Regions from separate parts of the Roseinatronobacter sp. NSM genome, predicted to be linked through region 1. Evidence: riboswitches for the same ligand, from Rfam matches in the RefSeq annotation. Region 1 holds a riboswitch; the other holds the start of a gene.
The links. Region 1 has a riboswitch for thiamine pyrophosphate ahead of thiD (bifunctional hydroxymethylpyrimidine kinase/phosphomethylpyrimidine kinase). Riboswitches for the same ligand answer to the same signal wherever they lie in the genome.
Positions count from the first base shown of each region.

Region 2: it holds a riboswitch for thiamine pyrophosphate, as region 1 does, so the genes downstream of both, ACTZWY_RS07225 (thiamine ABC transporter substrate-binding protein) here and thiD (bifunctional hydroxymethylpyrimidine kinase/phosphomethylpyrimidine kinase) in region 1, are expected to answer to the same signal.

Region 1 is NZ_JBQTCF010000005.1:66,998-71,408, reverse strand. Features, by position in the region: gene ACTZWY_RS04295 (thiamine phosphate synthase) at 1-58, opposite strand, end outside; gene ACTZWY_RS04290 (thiazole synthase) at 55-816, opposite strand; gene thiS (sulfur carrier protein ThiS) at 854-1,051, opposite strand; gene ACTZWY_RS04280 (FAD-dependent oxidoreductase) at 1,041-2,009, opposite strand; gene thiD (bifunctional hydroxymethylpyrimidine kinase/phosphomethylpyrimidine kinase) at 2,002-2,805, opposite strand; TPP riboswitch at 2,865-2,968, opposite strand; gene ACTZWY_RS04270 (GntR family transcriptional regulator) at 3,082-3,816, opposite strand; gene ACTZWY_RS04265 (N-acetylmuramic acid 6-phosphate etherase) at 3,813-4,411, opposite strand, start outside.
Region 2 is NZ_JBQTCF010000010.1:25,864-30,274, forward strand. Features, by position in the region: gene der (ribosome biogenesis GTPase Der) at 1-56, shown strand, start outside; gene ACTZWY_RS07215 (hypothetical protein) at 125-979, shown strand; gene aroC (chorismate synthase) at 1,444-2,562, opposite strand; TPP riboswitch at 2,653-2,756, shown strand; gene ACTZWY_RS07225 (thiamine ABC transporter substrate-binding protein) at 2,800-3,777, shown strand; gene ACTZWY_RS07230 (thiamine/thiamine pyrophosphate ABC transporter permease ThiP) at 3,774-4,411, shown strand, end outside.

The DNA.
Region 1 (4,411 bases):
GGGCGCGGGCCAGCCAGTCCACAGACTCAAACACAGGATAAAAACGTGGTAGGGTCATAACCAAGCCTTTCCAATCAGCGGGGTTGACGGCGCGGCCATGTCGCGCGGTTCCATCGGGTCAGCGGTGCGGGCCAAGGCACCCGCGCTGGCCGCCATGCCAAAGGCGCGCGCCATCGCCACAGGGTCCCCCGCTTGCGCCACGGCAGTGTTCAGCAAGACCGCGTCAAACCCCAACTCCATGGCCGCCGCTGCATGGCTGGGCAGGCCAAGGCCCGCGTCAATAACCATGGGAATGTCGGGAAACGCCGCGCGCAGGGTTTTCAGCCCGTAACGGTTGTTCAACCCCAGACCGGACCCGATGGGCGCACCCCAAGGCATCAGCACCTTGCAGCCCGCATCAACCAGACGCTGCGCCAGAACCTGATCTTCGGTCATGTAGGGAAACACCTCGAACCCGTCAGCGGCCAGCGTTTCGGCCGCATTCAGCAATCCGAACGGGTCAGGTTGCAACGTGTCGGCATTGCCGATGACTTCCAGCTTGATCCAGTTGGTTTCAAACACTTCCCGCGCCATTTGGGCCGTGGTGACGGCTTCGCGCGCGCTGTGGCAGCCTGCGGTATTGGGCAGCACATGCACACCCAGCCCGCGGATAATGTCCCAAAACGCCTGACCCTGCCCGCTTTCGCGGCGCAGCGACACAGTGGCCACAGATGCGCCGGACGCGCGAAACGCGGCTTCCAAAATGGCAGGGGACGGGTATTGCGCCGTGCCCAGCATCAAGGGGCTGTCCAGCTTCACGCCGTAGAAATCATGCATCATCGCAATCCTTTATGCAGTTCGTCTGCGCCATGCCCTAGCCGCCTTGCATGGGGGCCAGCACTTCCAGCCGGTCCCCGTTGGTCAGGTTTGTTGTGGCGCGGGCGGCTTTGGGCAGGAATTCCCCATTCAGCGCCGTGGCCACGCGCGCGTCCGCCCAGCCCAGTTCTGCCAATGCATCATCGACAGTTGCGGCTGAAATCTGGTGCATCTCGCCATTCACTTCAATCTTCATGGAACAAATCCCCCTTGATGCCATGGGTCAGGAAATCCGCAGCCTGCTGTGCCAGTGCAGGCGCCATCAGATAGCCGTGCCGGAACAACCCGTTCAGGTGCAAAACCCGCCCCTGTCGGACCACGCGCGGCACATTATCAGCAAAGGCCGGGCGCAAATCCGCACCGGTTTCCAGCACCTCGGCCTCGGCAAAGCGCGGGTCCAGCGCATAGGCCGCCGACAGTAATTCCAGCGTGGACCGCGCCGAAATTCCGCGCCGGTCCGCGCTTTCGATCTGGGTTGCGCCCAGCATATAGACGCCATTCGCACGCGGCACGATGTATAGCGGGTGGCGCGGATGCAGCAGGCGCACAGGGCGTGTCAGCGCAATATCGGGCGCGCGCAACACCACCATTTCGCCGCGCACCCCGCGCAGCCCCGGCACAGGGCTGGCCATGCCGCGCGCATCAATCACCGGGCCGGGTATGTCATCGGGCGTGGCCGTGGCATGTTCAATATGCACCCCGCGCGCGCGCAATGCCGCCACCAGATCAGCAAGGGCCGCGCGCGGGTCCAGATGGGCCTCAGCGCCAAAGAACAGCGCCTGTGTGGGGCCGGTCAAATCAGGTTCCAGCGTGGCCAGCCCGTCCCTGACCCATTCATGCCCGCTGGTGCGGCGGGCAAAACGTGCCAGTTCGCCCTTGTCGCGGTCCAGCGCAACAACAAGCGACCCGCGATAGGTTACGTTTGTCACCTTCGCCCAGTGGGCGGCAGCAGTCGCGCCATGCGCGACAACAGGCGCTTCGGCCACCGCGCCTTCGCAAAACGGGGCCAGCATGCCCCCTGCCCACCACGAACACCCATGTGGGCCGGGCGCACCGTTGCGGTCGATCACACGCACGCCCACACCGGCCTTGCACAATGCCCAAGCGGCCCAAAGTCCGGCAACACCAGCCCCGATAATGGTGACATCAGTCATTTCGCCAAACCCCGTGAAAATGATGCACCGGCCCATGGCCCGACCCCACGCCCAGCGCATCCGCATGCGCAATCGCGCCTTGCAAATAGGCATGCGCGCGCGCCACGGCCGCGCCCAGCGCCATGCCCTGCGCCAGCCCCGCCGCAATTGCGGCCGACAGGGTGCAGCCGGTGCCATGGGTGTTTTTCGTGGCGCGGCGCGGCGCGGTCAGGCGGGTAACCCCACTGGCCTCAACCAGCAGATCCACGCAATCGGCACCCTGCCCATGCCCGCCCTTCATCAACACAGCCCGTGCGCCCATGTCGCGCAGGGCCTGCGCCTGTTCCAGCATCTGCGCTTCGGACTGCGCGGGGGCGATGCCCAGCAAATCCGCAGCTTCCGGCAGGTTCGGGGTCAGCACATGGGCAAGCGGCACGATGTCGCGGCGCAAGGCCACCAGTGCATCCGCTGGCAGCAACCTGTCACCGGATTTCGCAACCATCACAGGGTCCAGAACAACCGGCACGGTGCACCCGTGCAACCCTTCGGCCACTGTGGAGATGGCAGTTGCATCGCCCAGCATGCCCAGCTTGACGGCGCGCACGTCCAGATCATCGAACACCGCCTGCATTTGTGCCGCAATCATGCCGGGGCTGGCGGGGTCCACCATGGTGACCGCGCGCGTGTTCTGCGCCGTCAATGCCGTGATGACCGACGCGCCATAGACACCCAGCGCGGAAAATGTCTTCAAATCCGCCTGAATACCGGCACCGCCGCCGGAATCCGAACCTGCTATGGTCAAGGCTATGGGGATCAAGCGCGCCTCCTTTCGTTGTGGATACCAACGTCAGGGGACGGAATGCGGGCCTGTCATAGCCCTTTTTGCGCACCGTTCCCTACGCCGGTATAATCCGGATCAGGTTCGATGGGTTGGCGCTGCGCCTCTCAGCCCTGCAAGCAAGGCACCCCAACGGTTATGAGTGACAGAGCTAATTCAAAACTTCGCAGCCGACAAGCCCCCAACACGAAACATGGCACTTTGCGAAGGGCAGGTCACAGGCAGGCCGTCAGGGCCAGGGTCCATGGGGCAACGTCAGATTTCGCGCAATTCGCTGACGAAATCATAGCGGTCCCCGCGATAGGCAGAGCGCGTCAGTTCGATCATCGTGCCATCTGCCAGATAGCCGCGCCGTTCGATCCGTAACACTGCCGCACCAGTGGGCACGCCCAGGTTATGCGCTTCATCGTCAGATGCAAGCGACGCGGTGACACGTTGAAGCCCGGTGACAGGCTTGTTTCCCACCGCATCAAGGGCGGCATACAGGGAATTGTCCACGCTGTCATGATCGGGCAGGTAAATCTCGGGGACAATGGCATGTTCCAGCGCCAGCGGTTCGCCATTGGCGGTGCGAATGCGCCGGAACCGTTTGACGCGCGCATTCACGGCCAGCCCGAAGGCAATCACTTCATCGGGGGATGCGGTGTCGGTCGATTTTTCCAGCCAGACAGACCCGGCCACCAACCCGCGCCTGCGCAAATCTTCGGAAAACCCGGCCAGCAGCGATGACGGTTGTTCAATGCGCGGCGCAATATAGGTGCCCGACCCGTGTTTGCGTGACAGCACGCCTTCGCGCATCAACAGGTCGATGGCCTTGCGCACTGTGACGCGCGACACGGCCATGCGTTCGGCAATATCACGTTCAGATGGCAGCGCGTCGCCCACTGCAAATTCCCCTTGCTGGACCTTCTCGCGCAGAATTGCGGCCAGCCGGACATAGATTGGCGTATCTTTTGCACGCGATGCAAGCAGTTCGTGGCGCAGCGTCATAGCGCGGCCATGGCATCGCGCAATATGCCACCTGCGCGGTCAAGCGCGGCATCGGCGCTGGCGGGGGTTGCACCCATGGCGACCAGCACCGCCGGTTTTACCCGCCAGCCGCACTTCTCCAGCGCGGTTGTGGCTGTTTGCGCGGGCACATCTGCAATGCGCTGCACCATGGCTTGCGCACGCCCCCGCAGCTTGATGTTCTGGGGCCGCATGTCGACCATAAGCCCGTCATGCACATGCCCCAGCCGCACCATGATTTGCGTGGAAATCATGTTCAGAACCACCTTTTGGGCTGTGCCGGCCTTCATGCGGGTGGACCCTGCGACCACTTCGGCGCCGGTTTCGGTTGTGATGGCGTGTTCCGCCGCGTCCAGCAGGGGGGTTGCACCATTACACGCAATCCCCACTGTCAGCGCGCCTGCTGCACGCGCCGCCACAATCGCGGCCACTGTAAACGGGGTGCGCCCGCTGGCGGCAAGGCCAATGACCACATCATGCGCGCCAATGCCTGCGCGCGCCACCTGTGCGCGGGCATCCGCGGCGTCATCTTCCGCGCCTTCAATGCCCAGTTTCAGCGCCGCTTCACCGCCCGCAA
Region 2 (4,411 bases), on a different contig from region 1:
AGAAAGCGCCACCATCCAAGCTGCGCAAACACTTGCAGGGGCGCAAGGCAGACTGACCCGCAGGGTTATTGGCTTCTTAACCAATATGGGGCATGCTCAGCCTGTTCATAAAGGGGCATCGGGAATGAAGGCTGTGATGCGAAAACTGGGTGTCGGGCTGGTCGCGCTTTGGCTGTCCATCGCGCAGGGTCCCGCATTTGCGGATATGGCGCTTGATGCGCGCGTTGTCATGTCGGGCCATTCACTGACCGACCCCATCCCCGACATGCTGCGCCCCATGGTCCAAGCCACTGGCGGGCGCGGGGCGGTCATTGACCGCTCCACCATTCCCGGCAGCCCGATGGACTGGCGCTGGAACAACACTGCCCAACCCGTGGATGCCCGCAGCGCGATGGGAAATTACGACCTGCTGGTGCTGACCGAACGCGTGCCGTTGCTGAACACCATGGGGTATCACAATTCAGCGGATGAAGCGCTGAAATGGGCGCGCCATGCATGGGAAAACGGCGCGCGCACAGTGCTATATGCAACCTGGGTCACGCGCGACACAGGGCCGGGGTCAGGCGATGACACTTCGGAGGGGCATATTCCGTTTCGTGACCGGCTGCAGGTGGAACAGGCGCGCTGGCTGGAAATCCGCGACCATGTGAACCGCCACCGCCCAGATGGCATGCCCGAAATGGTCATGATTCCCGGCCCGCGCCTGATGACAGCGCTCTATGACGCCATTGCGGCGGGCACTGCGCCCGGACTGGCCAGCATGGATGCGCTGTTTCGGGATGATATTCATGTCAATGATCTTGGGGCCTATGTCATGGCCTTGGCGCATTATGCGGTTATTTACGGCCGCAGTCCGCTGGACGTGCCGCCAGGTTTGGGACGCACGCCCACGCCCGAACCGGAACTGGCGCGCTGGCTGCAACAGCTTGTTGCAGATGTGCTGGCGCAGGCCCCGGAAGCAAAGCCCGCTGGGGGGTAACCACGGTGCAAGACAGGGCACGGGGCATAAACTGTCGCAAAGCTGACCATATCGGGATTGGAACGTGACGCGCAAAAGTGGGACCCGGCTTTGCGCGCAAGAATACGCGGCCACCAACGGGTTGTGTGAGTCGCGTGAATGCCAATGAACGCGGACACACGTTAAACAGCGTCATTGATGGCGGCGTTATGGCCTGAAGCTGCCCTTCGCACTTGGACATAGCACGCGCTATCGGCGGGCCGGGGTTTGCCGATCCGGCGTTATAGGGGACGCACTTTATCCACGCGGCATATTCCTGACATCAAACGCTTGGCACGCCTTCAGGTCATCGGCAGGCCGCGGGACGGCCCGCCGATGGCGCGGCGGCCTGCGGCCTTGATTCCGCGCCGGGGCATTCCCAATGTCCGCAAAAGGACAGTTCCGTCTGCCAAAGGCGTGTTTGCCCCCCAGGCCATTGGCAAAAGCTACTGCCCCGCCGGACCAATCTGCCCAACGGGGCCAAGCGCCCCGGTCTGCGCACGCTGCATCAGCAGATGGTCCAGCAAAACGCATGCCATCATCGCCTCACCCACAGGGACGGCGCGAATGCCCACACAAGGGTCATGACGCCCCTTGGTGACCACATCTGTGGGGTCGCCCGTGCGCGTGACAGATGCGCGCGGCGTGTGGATGGACGATGTGGGCTTCACCGCAAATCGCACGACAATATCCTGCCCGGTCGATATTCCGCCCAGAATGCCACCCGCCTTGTTGGACCGGTAGCGCGGCCCGTCTGGCCCCATTTCGATTTCATCGGCATTTTCAACGCCGGTCAAGGTGGCGGCCCCCATGCCTGCGCCGATTTCCACGCCCTTGACCGCGTTGATGGACATCATCGCTGCCGCCAGTTCAGTGTCCAGCTTGGCATAGATCGGCGCGCCCAGCCCTGCCGGTGCCCCTGTGGCCACCACTTCCACGACTGCGCCCACAGAATTGCCGTCCTTACGGATCTGGTCCAGCGCCTGCGCCCAGTCCTGCGCGGCCTGCGCGTCGGGCACCCAGAAGGGGTTGCGCGCAATTTCAGCCAGATCGAACCGCGCGCGGTCAATCACATGCGGCCCCATCTGCACCATATATCCCGCAATGGTCAGCCCCGGCACCAATGCCGCCAGCGCGGCCCGCGCCACACCGCCCGCCGCCACCCGCGCTGCCGTTTCGCGCGCCGAGGACCGCCCGCCCCCGCGCGGGTCGCGCAGCCCATATTTCTGGAAATAGGTGATATCGGCATGGCCGGGGCGGAAAGTGTCAAGGATATTGCCGTAATCCTTGGACCGCTGGTCCACATTGCGGATCATCAGTTGAATGGGCGTGCCGGTGGTGTGCCCGTCATAGACGCCTGAAAGAATCTCCACCTCATCAGGTTCGCGCCGCTGCGTTGTGTGGCGGCTTTGGCCGGGTTTGCGTTTGTCCAGCCAGTGCTGCAACATGGCGGCATCCAGCGCCACGCCGGGGGGGCAGCCGTCCACAGTGGCCCCAAGGGCGGGACCATGGCTTTCGCCCCAGGTTGTCACACGGAACAGATGGCCAAAACTGTTATAGCTCATGGGCGGCACTCCTTTGGGGAAACCCTTAGCGGGAAGGCGCGCAAGGCTCAAGCACTGCCCTTGCCCGATGGGGCGAAAACCCCTAAGTGATGTCATACCTCGGGGGGCTTGCTTGCAAGCTGAGATGCGACATGCGCGGACCCGTTGAACCTGAACCGGTTAACACCGGCGGAGGGAAGGTGCGGGTTTGCCCCCCGTTTCAATCCTCGCCCGTCGTGACAACAGGAGAGTGAACGAATGGCACGTTTCCATTTCGCGGCAGTTGCTGTTCTGGCCATGACAGCCCCCGCGCAGGCCGACACATTGACTGTTCTGGCGCCTGACTATTTCGGGTCCAGCTGGGGACCGGGGCCTGCCATCAAGCAAGGGTTCGAGGCCCGCTGTGATTGTACGCTGGAATATCGCACAGGCGACGTTCTGCCCCGCCTGATGCTGGAAGGGGCACGCCTGCAAGCCGATGTCGTCATGGGCCTTGGCACGGATGAAGTGCTGCGCGCGCGCCAATCGGGGCTGTTTGCCCCCCATGGGCAGGATCTGGCCCCGCTGACCGTGCCTGTTGACTGGAGCGATGACATATTCATCCCCTTCAACTGGTCCTATGCGGCCTTCGTCTATGACCGCACACGGCTGGAGAACCCGCCATCCAGTTTTGCCGAACTGATTGAACGTGATGATATTTCGGTCATCTGGCAAGACCCGCGGTCGTCGGGGGCGGGGCTTGCGCTGATGTTGTGGGTGGACCATCTGTATGGCGATGAGGCGCGCGCGATCTGGCAGAACCTGGCCGCCAAGACAGTCACCGTCACCGCCGGCTGGTCCGAGGCTTATGGCATGTTCACTGATGGCGAGGCCGACATGGTGCTCAGCTACACCACATCCCCCGCCTATCATATTGCCGAAGAAGATGACGACACCAAAGCCGCCGCCATTTTCGACGAAGGGCATTATTTCATTGCCGAAGCGGCGGGCGTTCTGGCAGGCGCGGCACAGCCCGACCTGGCGCGGCAGTTCATGGACTACATCCTGTCGCGGGACTTCCAGTCGATGATTGCGCTGGCAAACTGGTCCTACCCGTCGGCCTTGGCGCGCGATGACTGGCCGCAGGTGTTCCGCGATTTGCCGCTGCCCGAACAGGCCATTTTCCTGACCGAGGACATGGCCGATGACCGCCGCGCCCCCGCCCTTGCGCATTGGCTGGATGGCATGACGCGGTGACCCGCGACGCCGCCCGGTCCGCGCGACTGGTCACCTTGCTTGCGGGTGGGGCCGTGGCCGCGTGGCTGCTGGTGCTGAATTTCGGGGCCCTGGGGGCAGTTGCCCTGCGTGCCGAAGGGTTCAGCGCCTTGCGCGGCGCAGACTGGGCAGCGGTGCGGTTCACGCTGGTTCAGGCGGTATTATCGGCGGCCCTGTCGGTGGGGCTGGCCGTGCCCATTGCGCGCGCGCTGGCGCGGCGGCAGTTCAGGGGGCGGGGCGTGTTGATCACGCTGATGGGGGCACCGTTCATTCTGCCCACATTGGTGGCGGTGCTGGGGTTGCTGGCGGTGTTTGGCCGGTCCGGGATCATCAATCAGGGGCTGGACTGGGCAGGGCTGGCGCGGTTCAACATTTTCGGGCTGCATGGCGTTGTGCTGGCGCATGTGTTCTATAACCTGCCGCTGGCCACGCGCATTCTGTTGCAGGGCTGGGCCGCCATTCCCGCCGAACGGTTCCGGCTGGCCGCAAGCCTGGGTTTCACACCCCGCGACACGTTCCTCCACCTTGAAGCCCCCATGCTGCGCGCGCTTTTGCCCGGCGCGGCGCTGGTTATTTTCCTGATCTGCCTGACCAGTTTTTCAGTGGCCCTGACCAT